DNA from 3 places in the Pseudogracilibacillus sp. SO30301A genome. Region 2 is predicted to be linked to each of the others. Evidence: riboswitches for the same ligand, from Rfam matches in the RefSeq annotation. Region 2 holds a riboswitch; each other region holds the start of a gene.
What was found. A riboswitch is a leader RNA that binds a small molecule or an ion and turns the genes downstream of it on or off. The one in region 2 is predicted to bind thiamine pyrophosphate.

Region 1 (5,723 bases), on a different contig from region 2:
AGGATTATAGATTATTTAAAGGTACGCTAAGATAATTTGTTGATAGCATTTAATAAAAAGCATATCTAATAATGTAAAAACTTTAGATATTTCCCAGGAAATAATCATTTATTGTCAAAGTTTAGCTTCATTATCATTTGGGAGTATAAAATTGGATTAGTTGATATTTATCTGTAATAATTTATAATTCTCTTAACTTATATTCTTTACAAAAAGAACAGTAATCACGGAATCTGCTATTTAATTAATTGTTTGTTAAAATGTAAATCAGAAAAAGGTTTCAAAAAGGAGAATTATAATAATGGCAAACATTCATATACCCGTTTCAGTTTTAGATCTTGGACCTCTTCGAAAAGGCGAAAGTATAAAACAAGCGATTGATTCCATGGTTAATTTGGCGCAAGCGACTGAGGAAATGGGGTATACACGTTATTGGATTTCTGAACACCATAATACCGCTTCTTTAATAAGTTCAGCTACGTCTATATTGATTAAACATATATTAGAACATACTGAAAAAATTAGAGTTGGAGCTGGTGGGATAATGTTACCTAATCACGCTCCTTTAGTTGTAGCAGAACAATTTGGAACGATGGCAAACATTTATCCTAATCGTTTAGATTTGGGCTTAGGGCGAGCTCCAGGTACAGATATGTTAACTGCAAGTGCACTTAGAAGATCTCATAATGAGGATTCTGTATATTCTTTTCCAAAAGATATCCAGGAGCTCTTGCAATACTTCGGGTCAGCGAAAGATCAAGGACATGTAAAAGCAAATGTAGCTATTAATACAAATGTACCACTTTATATATTAGGTTCTTCTCCAAACTCAGCATATTTAGCAGCTGAACTAGGATTACCATATTTATTTGCTTCCCACTTCGCGCCAAGATATATGGAAGAAGCAATTTCCATATATCGTAAAGAATTCAAACCATCTCATTATTTAGATTCTCCGCATATGACGGCATGTCTTAATGTAATTGCTGCAGAAAGTGATAAAGAAGCAAAAAGGGAGTTAACAACATTACAGCAATTTTTCCTAAATGTTGTCCGAGGAGACCAGGAACCATTAGTACCGCCTGTTGATAATATGGATGAACTTTGGAGTCCACAAGAAAAGGCAGCAGTTTCATCGATGATTAGTGTGACTTTCTCTGGAGACAAGGATTCTACTCGTAAACAATTGACGAATTTTCAGGAAAAATACAATGTTGATGAAATCATGGCTGTCACGTATATCTACGATCAAGAAAAACAAAAACGTTCTTACGAAATATTTAAAGACGTTGCTGAGGGGAAATAATCCTTTTAACTGAATACTTCTCTACCAGCTGTTTTGCATATGGAGTTGCGTCCACAAGAAAATTCGCTGTATTTGCGGTTCGCTTTTGCTCTTTAAAACATGAATAACCTTGGCAATTCCAACTAAATGAAATTGCCAAGATTAAATAATGCAGTATTTGGAACATAGACAAACTAATTAGCATTAAATATAGTGTAGTATCCTTTTATAAGATACCCAGCTGTGCAAAAAGAGCAACAAGAATTTGGAGCATAACTTGTAAGGAAATTGCTACGTCTGTGTCAGTAGTAGTAACATCAATTTCGCGACAGTTCTCAATGACAAGTTTTTGCCTGTTTGCTTGCCTGATTTGAGACATTTCTAGAAGTTCTTGTGTGACTTTTTCTGCACGGCTGCTATCTGCTATTGTAATATTGATAACGACAGCGATGGCAACCTGTAATGCTGCCTGTAAAGAAGCGGCAACTTTCGTATCTGTGGTTTCTACAGTGATCTCGCAAGAATCTCTAATAATGATAGTTTCATTGGAAGATTGGTCGATTTCTGAATACTGGTCTGCGTCATTGATATCATTATTCGAATCGTTTTTACATGCTCTTCCTACTGGGTGCTCTGAATCCCTATCTAGTGCCACCCACCGATTACTGTACTTATAATCATAGTCGTAATCGTAATCATACATATTTTATCCCTCCTATATATTCATTAAATGCACCGAAGCAGTTATTTGAGTGCGCTAATTTACCAATCAATTCAACCATTTAATCAACTGCTCACTCTTCCGCTTGTTTATTTCTATTCAAGAAAAGTTCCCTAAGAGGACTTTCAACTTTCTTTTTCACTTCATCTTCAGTGACTGTCTTTGTAGCATTCTTTTCGTATAAGAATTCTTCTACTTGTTCTTTAAGTTTTGCAACTGATTGCTTTAGTGATTCACGTTGCTCATCTGTAATGTTAGATTTTGCTTCTTCTAAATCAATGTTATTTTTAGAGAATATATTGCTAATAAAAATTTCTACCATTTGGTTGGATAGGTTATATAGCTCCTTTTTATTATCATTATCTTTCACCAACCATTCACCTCCTTTTTGCCACTACTATAATTTATTCGCAGTAAAAGGAAATGAAAGGGCGGACAACTTAAAATAAGGAAATAAGAGTGAGATCTGATTAATTTATCAGTAAAAATGAATCCGTCTTGCTCCACCAATCTTTGATAGCTTTTCTAGTGTTGGAAAAGAAACTTTATATAACCCGTTTTCTCTTTCCACCTTAAAGTTTTAATTATTGAAGCTACACCACATACAACAAAACGTTTTCGCTTTCTGTTTTTTCTTTTTCGATTTTACTGTCCGAATCGTTTGATTGACAATAGGTGAAGGAAATGGCTCATCCGAATAGCGTTTAAGTACTTTCGAAGTAGCTGTTTGGAGTTCATCAAAACCTAAAAGCCAATTCGAAAAAGCGGTATTTATCGCTGTCATCTTACGGTACATTGCCATTTTCTCTTTGTCAGTTTTTGAAGCTCTAGCTTAACTGTGTTCGTTTGCAAGTTGCTCAACTCCTGCTATAACATAAAGAGGAACGTTTGTACCGTTTTTAACATTAATTTCATGCATATCTCAAGAAAAAATAATTTCAAATACGAAGTGGTACAAACCTTCGTTTTTTATACCACTCCATATTGGCCCTCACTTTCATCCCACGTCTAAAGACAATGGGCTTTCCCGTTCGGAAAATCTGTAAGTACGGTACCATTTCTTGTAGTACTTCTTCGGGAAGTGCCTTTTTAATCATTGGAAAAATAATTCGTGCTTCTTTTCGCACATGTGCTTTAAGAATAAAGCTTAATTCTTGCATCGTATGAATCTCGATCTCTGTAGATGAACTTATCTTATTGATTTTATCCACAATTTTCCAATAGTATTTCAATTATTTTTGGTTGCTCAATCGAGGCGTTTAAAATTTTTCAATAAAAAATAGATAACCATTAATTAAATAGGTTATCTATTTTTTACATATAGTTTAATTTTTAAGTAGCATTCTCGGTTGTTTGTTAAATAAGTAATAGATAATAATAATGCAAATAATCATCGCTGGAATCATGTACGAACAGTTATAAATAAAGGAGTATAGCCAAGCCGGTTGTCCTTCAGGTACTGAGTCGGCAAAGAATATAAATCCTGCAAAGAAATGGGCAAGAAAACGTAATGAACCGCCGACAAGAATCCCTGCAATTATAAACTTAAATAACTCTTTTTTATTCTGTTGTTTTACAGCCTGTTGAACAGATTTTGCAAAAATCCCCGCAAAGCCTAGTACAGTAAATGCAAGTCCATATTCAATTAATCCTTGCCAAAAATTAAGAATATACGCATCTCCTACTGCAATCTGCAATATACCCCATAAGAACCCTGAAAGGATTCCGCCTTTTATACCCCAACGAAAAGCCAGTATGAACACAGGAATCATTGCTAATGAAATAGAACCACCAGCTGGCCAAAGTTTAAACTTTAAAAAAGGAATAATATCTAATAGCAATGCTAAAGCTGTTAGAATGGCAACTTCAATAAAAAATAAAGTACGGTTCGAGCTCATTAATTTAACACTCCCCCAAATTTTTAATGCAAAAAAGCAATTCTACGGGGAGCTTGATGGGTATCCGTTTAGATTGACTAATTTTTCCCATAAAAAAACTACATCCCTACGCTAGTATTAACTAACAGGTTCGAAGGGTAAGAACAAATTGTTCACTCTCAGCCGAATGGCTCCCCCTGTAGACATTATAATTTCTGCTTTTTCATTATCATATCTTATTTTAGCTCATTTCAAGTTTTGATTCAAACTTACTGGGAAAATATTCAATAGTGACACTGTATAACAATCAACAAGTTAATTAATCTGTGATAAGATGTGAACAAATAAAAAGATGGAATAATAATCATCAAAAGCAAAGGGATGGAATATAAATGGGAAAAAGGATAAATATGACCGGCGACGAACGTAGAAAATATATTATTGATTTGCTTAAGCAAAACGATAAACCACTAACTGGAAAGATGCTTGCGGAAAAAACAGGTGTAAGCAGGCAAGTAATCGTAACAGATATTGCTTTACTTAGAACAAGTGAAGAACCGATCATTGCGACTAGTCGAGGATATTTGTATTATCAACAGAAAACTCAGAATGACACATTTCGCAAAGTGATTGTTTGTAAACATACACCTGAGGAAACGAAGAAAGAGCTTGAACTTATGGTAGACTGCGGTGTTACCGTCGTAGATGTGATTGTAGAACATCCTTTTTATGGCGAATTGATCGGCTCTCTTATGGTGAAAAGTAGATATGAAGTAGAACAGTTTGTTCAGAGCTTTTCACAAAATAATGCTGCTCCACTATTAATTTTAACCGGGGGTATTCATTTACATACAATAGAATCAGATTCACAAGAAAAAATTGATGCTGCTTGTAACGCTTTAAAAAAAGCAGGCATTTTAGTAACTGACAATATTTAAGACACGTTATACCAGAGGTGGTTTGGTGAAAAGATTTGTAGTTTCTATTATCGCGATAATCGTTTGCTTGATTGTATTTTTAACTGTGGCTCAAGATCCAATGATTACATTAGAAGCGGATGTTGGAAAAAGTTCACATAACCTGGTCCCAACAAATCCGCAGCGAGAAAATATAACTACAACGATGAAACAATTAGAGGGAGAAACTGAAGCTAGTATGGATAAAAATGAAGTTGATGACATATCCAAAATAATTAAAAAAATGACTTTGGATGAAAAAATCGGTCAGCTTATTATTGGTGGAATTACCGGTACAATTTTGACTAATCAATCAAAGAAATTGATTCATACGTATAAATTAGGCGGTTTTATTTTATTTTCAGCTAACTTAGAAGAACCGAATCAGTCATTAAACTTATCAAATGATTTAAAAATTGAAAATAAACAGAACAACATACCGCTATTGCTTAGTGTGGATCAAGAAGGTGGCACCGTTACGAGATTACCAAATTTATACGATTTGCAAACAAACGAAGAAATTGGTCTGAAAAACGATAAGGAATTTGCTCGAAAAACAGGTGAAGTATTGGGAAGGCAAGTAAAAGCTTTTGGTTTTCAAGTAAATTTTGCCCCAGTAATAGATGTGAATAACAATCCAAATAATCCTGTAATTGGAGATCGCTCATTTGGAAGTAATCCTCAACTGGTGGGAGAACTCGGGGTTGAAGTGATGCAAGGAATGCAAGCAGAACAAGTAATTCCTGTTATCAAACATTTTCCAGGTCTTGGGGATACGCATATTGATTCCCATGAAGAATTGCCTGTAATAGATAAAAATATGGATGAATTAGAAGCTATTGAATTAGTCCCTTTTAAGACTGCGATTGATGCAGGCGCTGACG
Region 2 (8,056 bases):
ACAATTTTGGAAAATTACGGTTCCGCTCATTTGGCCACAAATTAAAATAGCGGTTCTATATATTGTGATTACAACGTTAAACGGCTCTTTTATCCTTGTGCAAGTCATGACAAAAGGTGGTCCCAATAATGCGACACATGTGATGGGTTCCTATCTTTATCAACAAGCATTTGTGCAGTTTCATTTCGGATATGGCGCTACGATCGGGGTAATGATTTTAGTTTTATCGTTAATCACCGTATTTATTTTACAAATTTTTATGAGACGTGAAAAAGTAGAATACTAAAATGATTTGCTCAAAGAGAGAGGTGAAAGCGATGAAGCCGACAGTTGGTGAAAGAATTGGACGAATTGGAATACGAATTCCATTAGTTTTATGGTCAATTGCCGTGCTGTACCCAATTTTATGGATGTTTATCGGTTCTTTTAAATCAAATGCAGAAATCTACCGGAATCCTTGGGGGTTTCCTGAATCATTTAGTTTTGAAAATTTTATCCATGCATGGACGAACTATAATATTAATACAAGTGTTTTTAATAGTTTAATTGTCACTATTCTTGGTGCATTATTGACACTTATTTTAGCGATACCGACAGCTTATGCAATTGAAAGAATGCCTTTTCGTGGAAGTAATTATTTATTTACGTTGTATATTTCCGCAATGATGATCCCAATGGTGCTTGGCTGGATTCCTTTATTTTTCTTATTAAATAATTTAAATTTATTGGATAATATTTTTGGTTTAATGCTTGTTTATGCAGTTAGTCAATTGCCGTTTACTATTTTTGTACTAACAAGTTTTATTAGTACTATCCCCAAATCTTTAGAGGAGTCTGCAGCGATGGATGGGATGACTCCTTATGGCGTCTTGTGGAAAATTATAACCCCTTTAACAACTTCGGGAATAATTACAGTTACAATTATGAATACGATTCAATTTTGGAATGAATATTTTATGGCGTTAATCTTTTTACAAAGTCAAGAAAATTATACATTAGCACTGGCCATTGATTATATTAGTAGTGAAGCGGAATATACGAATGCATGGGGGACTTTATTTGCTAGTCTTGTTATAGCGATTGTTCCGGTTATCGTTCTTTATATCATTTTCCAACGACGAATTGCTAAAGGGATGGTGGAAGGCGCGATAAAAGGATAAAAAGGCTAAGGACATAACTAAAACTTTCCAATTAAAGAAGAACAATGATAGGATAGGAACTTGGATCCTAATATGTAGTTGATCAACTGCTACGAAACTTCGGATAATGATTGTCTTACGGCTCCAGAAATACACTACGCTTTCACCACAGGTATAAGAGCGACATCTGTTTTAAGCTGCGCTATCGCTTGCTCTTACAGTGTCTCCTTTGACTTGTGGGCACTGCTTTTAGCCCCGAAGCACAGGACGTGCAAGGGCAATCTTTACGGTGGGGCGAGCATTTAGCGACAGTCCAGGTGTGGCGAACAGGACGCTGCGTTCTTAACCTGCTGCGAGGTCTTCAGACACGTGGGACTGAACTACTAGTTCGGATTCTTCTCTTTGGTTATATTTGAAAACTTTATAGCTCATTTCCATAAACTGCGATGTATCAGCGAGGGAGATTTCCGCCGAGAAAATACAAATTTTGATGGAAAAAATTTGAATGATAATTCGGATTTCTTTATGGTTCAAAAACTTTTTAAACAGTCTCTTATGTTTAACGAATGTAGCCAAGAAGTCTCCATCTTCAAACGTGAGAAGGGCAATAGCCCAACGTTAAGGTGGAGATGAATTGGCTTTCGGTCAAGGACGTCTTTAGATGTACTTGACCGAACATATGTCACACTCATGGTATGAGGTGTTCTTTGATAACTGGATATATAGGGTTGCACGGAGAAATAATGATGCGAAAACCAAGCCAAAACCCCTTCCGTGTTTAAAATATTCTAAGGTATGAAAGAAACTTACGTATTAACGGACATCTAGGGTAGAAACTGCCCGAAGTGACGCTCATGGGATTTGAAGGGTGCTTTTGTCGTGAAAGTGAGCAGTTCCTACTTCAAGCACTAGTTAAGTAGTGAGTAGTTCACAGTTATGGTTCAATATTAACAAATATGTCGTCAATGTTTGGAACTTCTTCAATTAATCCATATTCTTGTAACCAATTTGCTGTCTCTTCCCAGGAGGCTTTTTCTTGTGTACCAAATTCCTCTTCCGATTCCATTTTTGGTAATAAAATATTTAAACTCTCAGTTTCTACATCTTTATCTAAAGGAAAGTTCGCTTCGTCCTGGTTGTCGAGTAAAATTTGTAACGCTTCTTCTTCATTTTCAACCATGAAATCGTATCCCTTACGTGCAGCCCGCCAAAATGCTTCGATATTTTCCTTTTCTTTTTCCCATGTTTCATCACTTGTGACAGCGACAACTTCATAATAACTAGGAACCCCGTAATCTACCGGGTTGATAAAATCAACATCGTAACCTTCACTGCGTAAAAGTGGAACTTCATGGTTGACAAACATACCACTAACTGCGTCTACTTGCTCGGAAATAAGAGATGAGCCTAATTCAAATTCTACATTAAACATTTCTACTTGGTCATAGTCTCCACCGTCATGTTCAACAATTGTTTTAACTAATGCTTCATTAATAGGAATTCCGGGGTACCCTACTTGTTTGCCTTCCAATTCTTTCGGAGATTTTATCGGGGCATCCGAACGGTAAACAACGTGATTTAACGGCTCACGAACGATAGCGGTCACAGCTTTAACAGGGATATTTTCATTTGCTTTTGCCATAATCACATCGGGTTGGTAATATAATCCCATTGTAATTTTTCCAGATGCTGCTAATGTTAGAGGATCTGTCGGGTTTGCCGGAAACTGAAATTCGACGTCGATTCCTTCTTCTTCAAAGTAACCTTTTTCTTCTGCAACATATAAATAGCTATGTACCGCATTTGGATACCAATCAAGCATGATTGATACTTTCTTAGTTTCGTCTGTACTTTCTCCTTCCTCTGTACCTTGTTTTTCATTTTCATTTCCACAAGCACTTAGAATGGTAAACATCATTAATATGCTAAACATTACTGATAAATTTTTCACGTTAAGATCTTCTCCATTTCAACAAATATTTTTCTAATAACACGACTGCAATAAATAAAAGAATTCCAATAAAAGAAAGGACAACAATTGGAGCAAAAACTCCTGCTCCATCAAATTGTGTCATCATTCGGCGGCTAAAATAACCTAATCCCGCCTGTGCTCCGAGCCATTCTCCAATCGCAGCCCCAATGACACTCATTGGTACGGCTACTTTTAGTCCTGAAAAGAAGGAGGGGAGGGCAGATGGAACTTCCAACTTGAAAAAAAGTTGACGTTTAGATGCACCAAGTGTTTGAAATAATTCTTTCAGTTCTTTATTTGTTGAACGAAATCCATCGAATGTACTTACTGTGATTGGAAAAAAAGTAATGATAATCGTCACAACAATTTTACTCCAGATGGAATAGCCAAACCAAAGTACAAATATAGGTGCCAGTGCAATAATAGGGATCGTTTGCGATGTAATTAATATAGGATAAAAGGCTTGCTCTAACGTTTTTGATATGTTCATACTTGTCGCTAAGGTAATCCCAAACACTAATGAAATGCCAAGACCTATAGCAATGACAGCAAGTGTAACGGGAAGATGATGTAGCAAAAGCACTTCTTTTAGCTCCCATAGTTTAATAGTAATTTCAATAGGTGATGGTAAAATAAACGATGTATTTACAAACCTAGCAACCATTTCCCATACAAATAAAAGAATAATGATTAAAATAGTTGAATAAAGATAATTTCTCATTGATTAAACCCTCATTCGAAAACGCTCTAGTAAGTTATTTTTTAGTTCCACCACTTCTTTTTTATCTAAATGGTGTTGCTGTCTTGGACGTTCTAAAGGCACGTTGACTTCTTCTAATGTGGAAAAAGGGGTATCTGTAATAATATAAATTCGATCGGACAAAAATAAAGCTTCCGAAATATCGTGTGTTATAAACAAAATAGTAGATTGCTGTTTTTCCCACTGTTCAAGCAGCCATTCCTGCATAAATAACTTTGTCATCGCATCTAGGGCAGAAAAAGGTTCATCCAACAATAGCACGTTTGAACCGGATAAAGTGGCTCTTAAGAAGGAAACTCGTTGACGCATCCCTCCGGATAATTCATGAGGATACTTGTCCTCATATCCTTTTAAACCAAACTCTTCTAGTAAGTTGTTAACCGTATTTCTGTCGAGATGGTCTTTTTGTAGCTCTAATGGGAGAGCGGCATTTTGTCGAATTGTTCTCCAAGGCATCAATAAATCTTGTTGTGGCATATATCCAACTTTCCCCAAACGGTTTTTGGCTTGTTTTCCATTTAAATAAATGGAGCCGCTGTTTGACTCCTCAAGTCCAACGATGAGACGAAAGATAGTCGTTTTTCCTGAACCACTTGCACCAACAATACTTACAAACTCTCCATCTGAAACGGAAAAGCTCACATTTTTTAAAATTGGAATTTGTTCTACATCGTTTTTGTAGTAAAAATCAACGTTTTCAAACTGGAGTGCTATTTTTTTATTTTGGACACTCATGATAAAGGTTCATCCTTTTTTTCTAAAATAAGGTAGTGTTACATGTAACGTTTTTCTTGATTAGACCACTGATAAATGAAATGGATCATTGTTTTCGTAAATGCAATTAATTGATCGATAGAAATTTGTTCGTTTATTGCATGTGCATTCAGAAAATCACCAGGACCATAAATCGCTGCCGGAATTCCCGCTTCAGCGAACCAACATCCGTCTGTTACAGAAGGAGAAACATCGATTACAACTGGATTATGATGGATTTTTTCATGTGATTGAGCCAATAATTTTACTGCCTCATGGTTCGGATCCACTTCAAGGGAGGGAAAAATTTCGCCCCGATCTTCAATCATCGAGGAGCCACCCCATGTAAAAGTAGGGGGATTCTCTCGTAACCATGTATCTGCTTTAGCAACATTCATGAGATGTTCTTCTATTTCTCGAATAACTTGTTCATACGTTTCATCTGGGTAGTAATGAACAGTAATCCACAAACGGCATTCATCAGCAATAAAAGCCGCATGTCGGCCCCCTTCAATTACCGCCGGATTAATCGTGTTTGTTCCCGGTGGATAGCCCTCATATTGTTTGGTAATTGCCCAATGACGCTCCAAATTTTGTAACCCTTCTATTAGTTTCATCATTTTTTCAATTGCACTTGCACCAAATAGTCCACCGCCTGCATGGATCATATTCCTCCGTGTTGCATCATGGTAGGTTCTATCACTTTTTATAGTAATCCATCCAGTGATAACTCCTCCTTGACCTTGGATATGTAAATCACTAGTGTCTACAACTAAAGCAAAATCGGCATCATAACCGCGCTTCGTGCATTGTAATGTACCTGCTTCTCCAACTTCTTCTCCGATTACGGATTGAAAGATAATATCCCCGGCTAAGGTGATACTTTCTTCACTTAATAACTTTAACGCAAACAACGCACCCGCTAGTCCACCTTTCATATCTGCTGCTCCACGACCGATGATGCTGTCGTTTTTTATTATCGGTTGGAAGGGATTTGACTCCCATTGTTCATCTTCTCTTACTTCTGCTACATCGATATGACTATTTATAATAAGACTTTGGTGAGTAGCAGATTTTTTCCCTTTCCGAACACCGACGACATTAGGGTCATTTGGATAGACGTCCCACATATCGATAGAAAAACCGATTTCCTCCAAAAACTGTGCTACATATAATTGTGCTTCTTTCGTATTTCTAGCAGGCGGTGCTGCTGTTTTAAATGAGATGAGAGTAGTTAGTAATTCGATTAATTCATGTTGACGATCATCTATTTGTCTGATTAATTGCTGAATCCTACTCATCATTTATAACCTCCTTTCAAATAAAAAAGCCACTTCCAACTTATGGAAGCGGCATATTTTACTATATGCAGTACGAAAATAGCAAACTACACTTTCATCGTGTAATTTTTCGTAATTCACCGCTTCCTTACGCTAGTATGAACTAGTTCAAGTTCAAGGGTTAAGGCAACCGCCTTTCTCAGTTTCGAAAAACACCCCTAGTGGTGATGACAAATATTTAGTTTTGACTCTAATTCCACTATCTCATAGATTTCACTAAAAAGCAATTTTTAAAAATACAATTATTTAAACGTTTCATCTTTTGTGTCTATTTCATATGCCCCGTATTTTTCACCGTAATAATAGTTATAACGTTTTTTAAATTTCTCATAGATGTATTGAACGATAACTTTAATGAGAGCATAACCAGGAATACCTAAAATTACCCCAACTAGTCCAAATAAATTTCCTGCTACAAGTAAAACAAAAATGATGGTAAGTGGATGGACTTTCATTGTTTTCCCCATGATATTCGGAGAAATAAAATTTCCTTCTAAAAATTGTACAGCTGCCCAAACAATTGCCAATTTTAATAGCATAAATGGTGAGTGAACGATTGCGATAATAATTGCTGGAGATATAGCAATAATTGGTCCTAAATATGGAACAACACTTGTTACTGCAGCAATAAGAGCTAAAATAATTGCATAATCTAGACCAATAATCAAATACCCAATATAAAGTAAAATCCCAATGCATGTTGCAACAATAATTTGCCCTTGAATATAAGAACCAACTTGTTCATCCATGTTTCTTAAAATTAGGTTTACATCTGAACGATATCTTGGAGGAAGCAGCTTAATAGTATACTTTTTAAATGCTGTACCATCTTTTAATAAAAAGAATAAGATAATCGGAAAGGTAATGATCGTCACAACCACATTTGTAACAGTTGTTGCAATATTTTTAATTCCTTGATACGCATTGTCGAGATAATTCCCAATTTGTTGTGGTAAGTTACTTAGATTTTCCACAACCCAATCATATCCTTGCTCATAATACGTTTGAAATGCAGATGCTTGCATCCATGATTGGATACTCAGTCCCATTTGGTTTAAGTAAGAGGGAAATCTATTGATTAAATCTTTAATCTGTGACTCTACAATTGGTGCAATAATAATAGTTAGTCCGGTTATTAGACCACCGATTCCTAGAATTATTATAATAATTCCCCAAATTCTTTTGATGCGAAAGCGTTCTAAGAGATTAACGATCGGATTTAATAAATAATAAGCAATAAACGCTAAAACAATGGGGGGAAATAAGGTTGAAAAAATGACTGTTATTGGATTAAAAATAAAAGCAACTTTATCATAAATAAATATGACGATCCCTAACAGTATTAGGACTAAAAGGATAAATATTAGGTCACGACCACCGATAAACTTCATAAATCTACTCGAAAATTTCATTTACGGTCTCCTTTGGAAAAATAATCGAGATGATTGATCAGCATCTCTGTGTTATTTTTTATTAAGACTATTTTCGTAATTTTATTGTTTTTACTTAGTTGAAGTATACTGTGACATAACTATGAAAGAAATACTCGCTCTCCAAGATGTCGAGTCGATTTCGAACATGTCGAGTCATTTACCAAGAAGTCGAGTCGATTTCGAAGAAGTCGAGTCGATTCCCAAGATGTCGAGTCGAACTCAAACATGTCGAGTCATTTCCCAAGAAGTCGAGTCGATTCGCAATATATGAGTCGCCCCAGACTTGAGTTGATACATAGATAACATGTAGACTCTTATGTCGCAGTTTATGGATTTTGTAATTTTAAACAACAATGTTTTAGAGAAAAGGCAATTATTTAAAAGGTATATTATAAGTCTAACATTATTTGATAAATTAAAACCCTAATTTTTCATCATAATCTTCCATTTCAAAATCTTGTTTCATCGTTTTTTTATGATTTTCTTTTAATTCTTCGATAATTTTATCCACGTCAACTTTTTTCTCATAATGCCATTCTAACGCCATGGACATATAAAGTTCATTTAATTGTGCTATCGATAGTCCTTTTGTTTTCTCAGCAATATAATCAATTTTATTTTCATCAACAAATTGGACTACTTTTTTATTCATTAAATAT
Region 3 (8,056 bases), on a different contig from region 2:
CAGGTTATTTTGGTCGTTGGATTGATATGATTATTTCAAGAATATTTGATATTTTACTTGCTTTTCCAAGTATATTACTTGCGATAGCTATCGTTGCTATATTAGGTGCGTCTTTGCAAAACGCGTTAATCGCTATAGCTATAATAAATATACCGATTTTTGGAAGACTTGTCCGTTCTAAAGTAATAAGTTTACGTGAGGAAGAATTTGTGTTAGCGGCTAAAGCGCAAGGACTGAAAAATGGCCGCATCATTTTCCATCATATTTTGCCAAATAGTTTAGCCCCAATTATTGTTCAAACAACACTAGGCTTTGGGACAGCAATATTAGAAGCGGCAGCACTTGGGTTCTTGGGGCTAGGTGCTCAACCTCCGACACCAGAATGGGGGAAAATGTTAGCTGATTCCAGGGATTTTATCCAACTGGCTCCATGGACATTAATTGCTCCGGGGGTATCAATTATGTTAGTTGTTTTAGGGTTTAACTTAATTGGTGATGGATTAAGAGACGCCCTTGATCCAAAAATGAAAAATTAATAAATTGTTATTTAGTCTAAAACTTGGAGATACATTCATCCAAGTTTTAATTTTTTAATAGACTATTTTCCTATATAGCGTTGTATTATTATAGAATATTATGTATAATAATGCTATAATTAAATAGACTGAATTTTTTATTTAGATTAAATATTTTCGTTTAATTGAATGTTATGTGGGGGAAAATTCATGGGAAGAGAAGAGATGCTAGACTTTTTAAAAAGAATCGCTGATGGGATTTCTGTAATGTTTGGGAGTAACTGTGAGGTCGTTATACATGACTTGGAAAATAGTGAATCTTCTATCCTATATATAACGAACAGTCATGTTACAGACCGTGAAGTAGGGAATAAGCTCGATTTATTAGGAACAAGAGATATTGATGAGCTGTATAAAGGTGTAGATCTAGTTAATTTAAACGGGATTTCTAAAAATAATCATTTATTAAAGTGCTCTACATTTCATGCTAAAGGGGAAGATTATCATTTTGCACTTGGGGTGAATTTTGATTACACAAATGTTCTCATGATTCAAAACTTAGTAAATGATTTTACTCGCGTAGGTGACAATATTGAAATTGCAGCAAGTGAAAAAGATGAGAACTTGGAGCAAAAGTTAGATGAGTTTTATAAAAAAGCGGTAAATCATATTGGAAAACCAATTCCATTTATGAGAAAAAGAGAACGGGTAGAAATGATTCGATTTTTACAAGATAAAGGGGCTTTTTCAATCCATAAAAGCATTCCGATAATTGCTGAAAAAATGAAGGTTTCACGATATACAATATACAATTATTTAAGAGAAATAAAAAATGAGCAGGCACACAAAATATAATGCCTGCTCATTTTTAATGTTCACAAATAACTTTCTTATTGATGATTCTTCGTCTAACTCTGACACACGGAAGTACTGTTCTTAACCCTGCAGGACACTTCCAACTTTGTTCTTTTCGTTATCCATATTGTTCATCGACCTCATCGCATTTAGTACAACAAGCAAAATAGCGCCTACATGAGCGATGATAGCAATCCAGATAGTTAACCAGCCAGGTATGACAAGTAGAAGGGTGATTAATATAAGACCTAGAGCAAAAGAAATATTTTGTTTAGTGCCAATCTGAAGCGAAATGTGCCGGTTTCGGAAATAATGTGCCGATCTGAAGCGAAATGTGCCGTTTTCAGAAATAATGTGCCAATCTAAAGGAAGATGTGCCGGTTTTCGGAAATAATGTGCCGATCTGAAGGAAGATGTGCCGTTTTCGGAAATAATGTGCCAATCTGAAGGAAGATGTGCCGTTTTCAGAAATAATGTGCCAATCTGAAGCGAAATGTGCCGGTTTTCGGAAATAATGTGCCAATCTAAAGGAAGATGTGCCGTTTTCGGAAATAATGTGCCAATCTGAAGCGAAATGTATTATATGTAAAGCCTTTCTGCTTGTGAGATCGTATATGGAGTTTTGTTAAGTCATCATTCATGAGAGTAATGTCTGCTGTTTCAAAAGAGGTGTCTGTCCCGGCACCGCTCATTGCAATAGCAACTGTTGCATTTGCCAGAGCCGGTGCATCATTCATTCCATCTCCAATCATTGCTACTGAATGATCAGATTGATTTCTTCTATTAACACAGTCAAGTTTGTTTGTTGCACCGTTTTTGTTATGGAAAGATAGACAAATAACGATAATGAACTAACAACAAGTAATTGAATAAAAGATGTGGTAATACTTGGCACATCTTAAAATATATCCAACCTATATTGAAAAATTTTTAAATTAGCTTTACAATTACTTATATAATAGATAATATTAATACCAAGAAATAAGTTCACATGGTTTGAGACATACACATGCGACAATCTTGATAGATCAACTTATACCGACTACTGATATTGCCGACGGATTAGGTAATACACTTGAAATGATTTACCCGAGTTTATGCCCACTCGTTGAAAAAAATCTAACGAAAAACAGTCCGTTCCTTTAGTGAAAGCGTATCATTTGGTGCTGAATAATAAAAACAGTCATCTTTAAACGTTGTTATATCAATGGTTTGAAGTGACTCATAGATATTTTATTACTAGGAGTGCTTGTAAACAAGCTGAGATCGAAGTGTGACTTCGGGATTCTTATAACCTGATCTAGTTAAAACTAGCGAAGGGAAGTGATGTATTGCTATTCGAGACTTGCTATTAGCAAACCACTTTCCTGTATATATTCAGAAAAGTGGTTTTTTGATTATAAGTTAGGTAAGAATTAAAGGAGGTCAAATGAAAGGCTTACATATAATTTCAACTGGAAAACAATCAACGGATGAATTTATAAAAAAGGTTAAAGCAATTCATGCAAAGATAGACTTTATTCATATACGTGAGAGGAATTGGACTGCTAAGGATCACATTGCTGTTATAAGAAAACTTATTGCAGTTGGAGTAGACCCTAAAAAAATCATTATTAATGATCGGGTTGATATTGCTGTGACAGGGCGTGTAGGTGGCGTACAGCTAACCTCTCATAGCCTAGATGTATGTGATGTTAAAAAGTACTTTCCTTCATTACAAATAGGTTGTTCTGTACATAGTGTAGAGGAAGCGTTGGAGAAGGAAGAACAAGGAGCGAACTATTTAATTTATGGTCATATTTTTAAGACAAATTCAAAAATAGGATTACCTCCACGAGGCCTAAAAAATTTGAGCAAGATCACTAGTAGCGTAAAGGTTCCCGTCATTGCCATAGGAGGGATTACACCAATTAATCTTTCTACTGTTTTACAGGAAGGAGCAAGTGGCATTGCAGTTTTGTCAGGGATATTGCTTGCAGAAGATTGTACGATTGCTACCTTGAAATATCGAGAGAAATTAGACGAAAAGAGGTGAAATAAATGAAATTACATATCAATGGTTCCGTAGTAGAAATACCTAGAACGATCAAAACGATTTCACAACTAATTAATCATTTTGATTTTAGGACTCCTGTCATTATTGTCGAGCATAATAATGTTATTTTACAAAATGGAGAACATGAAACTACTCAAATAAATGATGGAGATAAAATTGAATTTGTTCAGTTTGTTGGTGGAGGTTGATTTTTTCAAATGTAGATAAAAAATAAATGGAGGGAAAACGATGTTAAAAATAGGAGATTACGAGTTTACATCAAGATTATTTCTAGGAACAGGCAAATTTTCAGATTTTGATATTCAAAAAGAAGCAGTCATTGCTTCGGAGACAGAAGTGTTAACATTTGCAGTAAGAAGGATGAATATTTTTGAGCCTAGTCAACCCAATTTTTTAGAAAAGATAGATTTAGATAAGTACAAATTTTTACCAAATACTGCCGGAGCAAAAACTGCGGAAGAAGCAGTTAGAATTGCTAAATTAGCACAAGCTTCGGGAATTTGTCATATGGTAAAGGTTGAAATTATCGGCTGTGATAAAACATTGCTGCCAGACCCAGTAGAAACATTGAAGGCGTCAGAACAGCTATTAAATGAAGGGTTTACCGTTTTAACCTATACATCAGATGATGTTGTACTTGCTAGAAGGTTGGAAGAATTAGGAGTTCATGCTGTGATGCCGGGTGCCTCACCAATTGGTTCTGGGCAAGGGATTATTAATCCATTAAATTTGAGTTTCATTACAGAACAAGCTACTATTCCCGTTATTGTAGATGCTGGAATTGGTTCTCCGAAAGATGCTATTTTTGCAATGGAGTTAGGGGCGGATGCAGTGCTGTTAAATACAGCCGTTTCCGGAGCAAAAGATCCGGTTAAAATGGCAAAAGCGATGAAATTAGCAATCGAAGCAGGGAAGCTTGGCTATGAAGCTGGTAGAATACCGATGAAAAGAACGGCGACAGCAAGCAGCCCTTTAGAAGGGATTAGTTTATAATGATGGATCGTTACTCTAGACAAATTTTGTTTCCTTCTATTGGGGAAGGGGGACAGCAAAAGTTAGCAAAAAAGCATGTATTAATAATAGGAATTGGAACACTTGGTACCCAGAGTTCTGAAATGCTAACAAGAGCGGGAATTGGAAAACTAACCATTGTTGATCGTGATTATATCGAATGGAGTAATTTACAAAGACAACAATTGTATATAGAGGAAGATGCAAAAAATCGTACACCAAAAGCAGTGGCTGCAAAAGAGAGGTTGCAGGCGATTAATTCAGAGGTTGAAATTGAAGCAAGAATTATCGATGTAACGCCGGTTGAATTGGAAGAACTTGTAGAAGGCGTAGATTTAATTTTAGATGCAACCGATAATTTTGATATTCGGATGATGATGAATGATATTTCACAAAAACATCAAATACCGTGGATTTATGGCTCTTGTGTAGGAAGTTATGGGATGAGTTTTACGATTGTTCCTAAAGAAACACCATGTCTTCATTGTCTAATGGAAACAGTGCCGGTTGGCGGACCGACTTGTGATACTGCTGGTATTATCCACCCAGCTGCCAGTCAAGTTGTTGTGCACCAAACGACGGAAGCGTTAAAAATATTGACCGATAATTATGATGCTTTAAGAAAAAAACTAATCTCTTTTGATGTTTGGACAAATCAAATTGTTCAAATGAATGTTTCATCAATGAAGAAGGTAGATTGTGCTTCTTGTGGTGAGAAAGCAACATATCCATTTTTACAATTTGATGAGCAGACAAAAACTGCTGTTTTATGTGGTCGGTCATCCGTACAAGTTAGACCGCCAAACGTGCAGCAACGTAATTTGAAGCAACTGGCTCAACAGTTGGAAAAAACAGGCGGAAAAGTGGAAGCGAATGCCTTTCTTTTATCCTTTACAATCGGTGATGAAAGAATGGTTGTTTTTGAAGACGGCAGAGCACTAGTTCACGGAACGAATGATGTTGAAAAAGCAAAGACATTGTATCATCGTTATTTGAGTTAACTAAGGGATGTGAAATTGTGCAATCCAACGCAGGCGCTCGGAATTTTATTGAATTATATAAACAAATGATTCGCATTCGTTATTTTGAAAAAGAAGTGGAACGGAATATGAAAAAAGGACTGTTTCATGGTACAACACACCTTTGTATAGGGCAAGAAGCTACAGCCGTTGGGGTCTGTGCTATGTTACTAGAAGGCGATAAAATTACAAGTACCCATCGAGGCCATGGACATTCCATTGCCATGGGTGCAGATATAAATAAAATGATGGCAGAAATATTCGGAAAAGAAACTGGCTACTGTAAGGGGAAAGGCGGATCGATGCATATTTCCGATGTGGAGGCTGGTAATTTGGGCTCTAACGGAATTGTCGGTGGCAGCATTCCGATTGCTGTTGGCTCTGCACTAACAGCACAGTTAGAGGGAAAGGATGAAGTAACCGTTTGTTTTTTTGGAGATGGCGCGACAAACGAGGGAAGTTTTCATGAAGCTTTAAATCTTGCATCTATCTGGAAGCTGCCGGTTGTTTTTGTTTGTGAAAATAATGAATACGGGATGTCTAGTCCGATTACGAAAATGACGAATATTAATGATTTATCGATACGAGCTGAAGCATATGGTTTTCCTGGAGTAACAATCGATGGCAATAATCTTTTAGATGTCCTAGAGGAAGCTGAGAAAGCAGTGCAACGGGCAAGAAATAGGGAAGGACCGACACTTATTGAAGCGAAAACCTATCGATTTAGTGGGCATTCAAAAAGCGATAAACAACTTTATCGTTCAGCTGAAGAAGTGGAGGAGTGGAGAAAAAAAGATCCAATTATGCGATTGGAACGATTCCTTATACAAACTGGTGAAATAGTAGAAAAGGACATGTTCAGAATTAAACAAGAGATTCAAAAAGATGTAGAGAATGCAACTAATTTTGCTTTGGAAAGTAAAGAACCAAGTATGGAAGAGCTTTTTACAGATGTTTATGCATGAGAAGTATGAGCTCATGCTTAAGGGGATGATTGGATGCGTGAGTTAACCTATTTGGAAGCGGTCAGGGAAGCATTAGCACAGAAAATGAGACAAGATAAAAAAGTGTTATTACTAGGTGAGGACATTGGTCAGTATGGGGGAGCTTTTGGTGTTACAAAAGGTCTATTAGCGGAGTTTGGTGAGGAGCGCGTTCGAGATACACCAATTAGTGAACTCGGTATTACAGGCGTTGCAGTTGGGGCAGCATTAACCGGAATGCGACCAGTCGTGGACATTCAGTTTTCAGACTTTTTGACATTAGCACTAGACCAAATTGTCAACCAAGCTGCAAAAATTCGGTATATGTATGGTGGAAGGGGAAGTGTTCCACTTGTTGTCCGTACTCCCAGCGGTTCTGGAACGGGCGCTGCAGCTCAACATTCCCAAAGCTTAGAAGCATGGCTGACCCATATACCCGGGCTTAAAGTGATCCAGCCATCTTCGGCATATGATGCGAAAGGGTTACTTATCTCGGCAATAGAGGATCCTAATCCTGTCATTTTTTATGAACATAAATTACTGTATAAGAAGAAAGCGGAGGTTCCGATTATACCGTATACGATTCCCCTTGGAAAAGCAGCTATAAAAAGGGAAGGCAGTGACATTACAATTGTAGCTACCGGAATCATGGTTGAACGATCTTTGGAAGCGGCGCAAATTTTAGAAAAAGAGCAAGTATCAGTTGAAATTATTGATCCTCGGACTTTAGTGCCTTTAGATGAACAATCAATATTAGACTCCGTTACTAAAACTGGTCGTTTACTTGTTGTTCATGAAGCGGTAAAAAGAAGTGGATATGGAGCGGAAATTGCTAGTATCGTTGCAGAAAAAGCATTCGATAATTTAAAGGCACCGATTAAACGATTAGGAGGACATCCGGTTCCTATTCCTAATAATAAAACTTTAGAAAGTGCTGCTGTTCCGCAAGTGGAGGATATTGTTTTTGAAATAAAAGAACTAATTAGACGATAAAAGGTAGTCGAGATGTATCCCAACTACCTTTAGGAATTTCATTTGTTCACCCATTCATTTATAACGGCTTCGTTTTCTTCGACCCATTTTTTAGCCCCTTCAATAGGTTCTTCTGCGTCTGCTACATAGCTCATTAATGTACCAATTTGTTCGTCATCCATTTTCCAATTTTTTAACCAACGATCAACTTCTGAAAAATCCTCTTCAAAGCCTTGACGAGTTGCATGGTGAATTTTTTCTACCCCGCCGTATACTTCTTTAGGGTCTTCTAAATATTTTAAATCGACTTCAGAAAAAATACGATGTGGATTCCAAAGTGGAGAAACGATAGGTTCTTCTGCTTCTATCGCTTCTTTTATTTCTGTCACCATTGCCGGTTCGGAACTTGGAAGCAGTTCATAGTTTAGTTCATATTCTGTAATAACATCTTCAGTAACTTCCATTGTTCCAGCGCCTGGATCAAATCCAACAATGGCACCTTCAAATAAATCATGATGTTTGTTTAAGTCTTCAATACTATTTATTTCATCCATATATTCCGGAACAACGAGACCAACCTTTGCATTATCGTACCATGTTTCTTCCGAAAAATTGACTTGTTCATTATATTGTTCCAAATAACTA

Region 1: linked by a shared signal. The riboswitch ahead of thiT (energy-coupled thiamine transporter ThiT) and the one ahead of SPD89_RS16630 (acetylornithine deacetylase) in region 2 are both predicted to bind thiamine pyrophosphate.
Region 3: linked by a shared signal. The riboswitch ahead of tenI (thiazole tautomerase TenI) and the one ahead of SPD89_RS16630 (acetylornithine deacetylase) in region 2 are both predicted to bind thiamine pyrophosphate.

Annotation. Positions count from the first base shown of each region.
Region 1 is NZ_JAXHDD010000100.1:435-6,157, reverse strand. Features, by position in the region: gene SPD89_RS22285 (LLM class flavin-dependent oxidoreductase) at 302-1,306, shown strand; gene SPD89_RS22280 (spore coat protein) at 1,512-1,940, opposite strand; gene SPD89_RS22275 (spore coat protein) at 2,080-2,379, opposite strand; gene SPD89_RS22270 (hypothetical protein) at 2,587-2,802, opposite strand; gene SPD89_RS22265 (hypothetical protein) at 2,945-3,166, opposite strand; gene thiT (energy-coupled thiamine transporter ThiT) at 3,332-3,904, opposite strand; TPP riboswitch at 3,991-4,091, opposite strand; gene SPD89_RS22255 (transcription repressor NadR) at 4,276-4,821, shown strand; gene nagZ (beta-N-acetylhexosaminidase) at 4,847-5,723, shown strand, end outside.
Region 2 is NZ_JAXHDD010000042.1:14,426-22,481, reverse strand. Features, by position in the region: gene SPD89_RS16655 (carbohydrate ABC transporter permease) at 1-286, shown strand, start outside; gene SPD89_RS16650 (carbohydrate ABC transporter permease) at 318-1,160, shown strand; gene SPD89_RS16645 (ABC transporter substrate-binding protein) at 2,074-3,090, opposite strand; gene SPD89_RS16640 (ABC transporter permease) at 3,092-3,832, opposite strand; gene SPD89_RS16635 (ABC transporter ATP-binding protein) at 3,836-4,606, opposite strand; gene SPD89_RS16630 (acetylornithine deacetylase) at 4,645-5,928, opposite strand; TPP riboswitch at 6,033-6,134, opposite strand; gene SPD89_RS16625 (AI-2E family transporter) at 6,207-7,376, opposite strand; gene SPD89_RS16620 (ATP-binding protein) at 7,813-8,056, opposite strand, start outside.
Region 3 is NZ_JAXHDD010000060.1:1,648-9,703, forward strand. Features, by position in the region: gene SPD89_RS19025 (ABC transporter permease) at 1-536, shown strand, start outside; gene SPD89_RS19030 (helix-turn-helix transcriptional regulator) at 726-1,370, shown strand; TPP riboswitch at 2,602-2,709, shown strand; gene tenI (thiazole tautomerase TenI) at 2,800-3,405, shown strand; gene thiS (sulfur carrier protein ThiS) at 3,411-3,614, shown strand; gene SPD89_RS19050 (thiazole synthase) at 3,655-4,419, shown strand; gene SPD89_RS19055 (thiazole biosynthesis adenylyltransferase ThiF) at 4,419-5,438, shown strand; gene SPD89_RS19060 (thiamine pyrophosphate-dependent dehydrogenase E1 component subunit alpha) at 5,504-6,421, shown strand; gene SPD89_RS19065 (alpha-ketoacid dehydrogenase subunit beta) at 6,455-7,432, shown strand; gene SPD89_RS19070 (glycine betaine ABC transporter substrate-binding protein) at 7,471-8,056, opposite strand, start outside.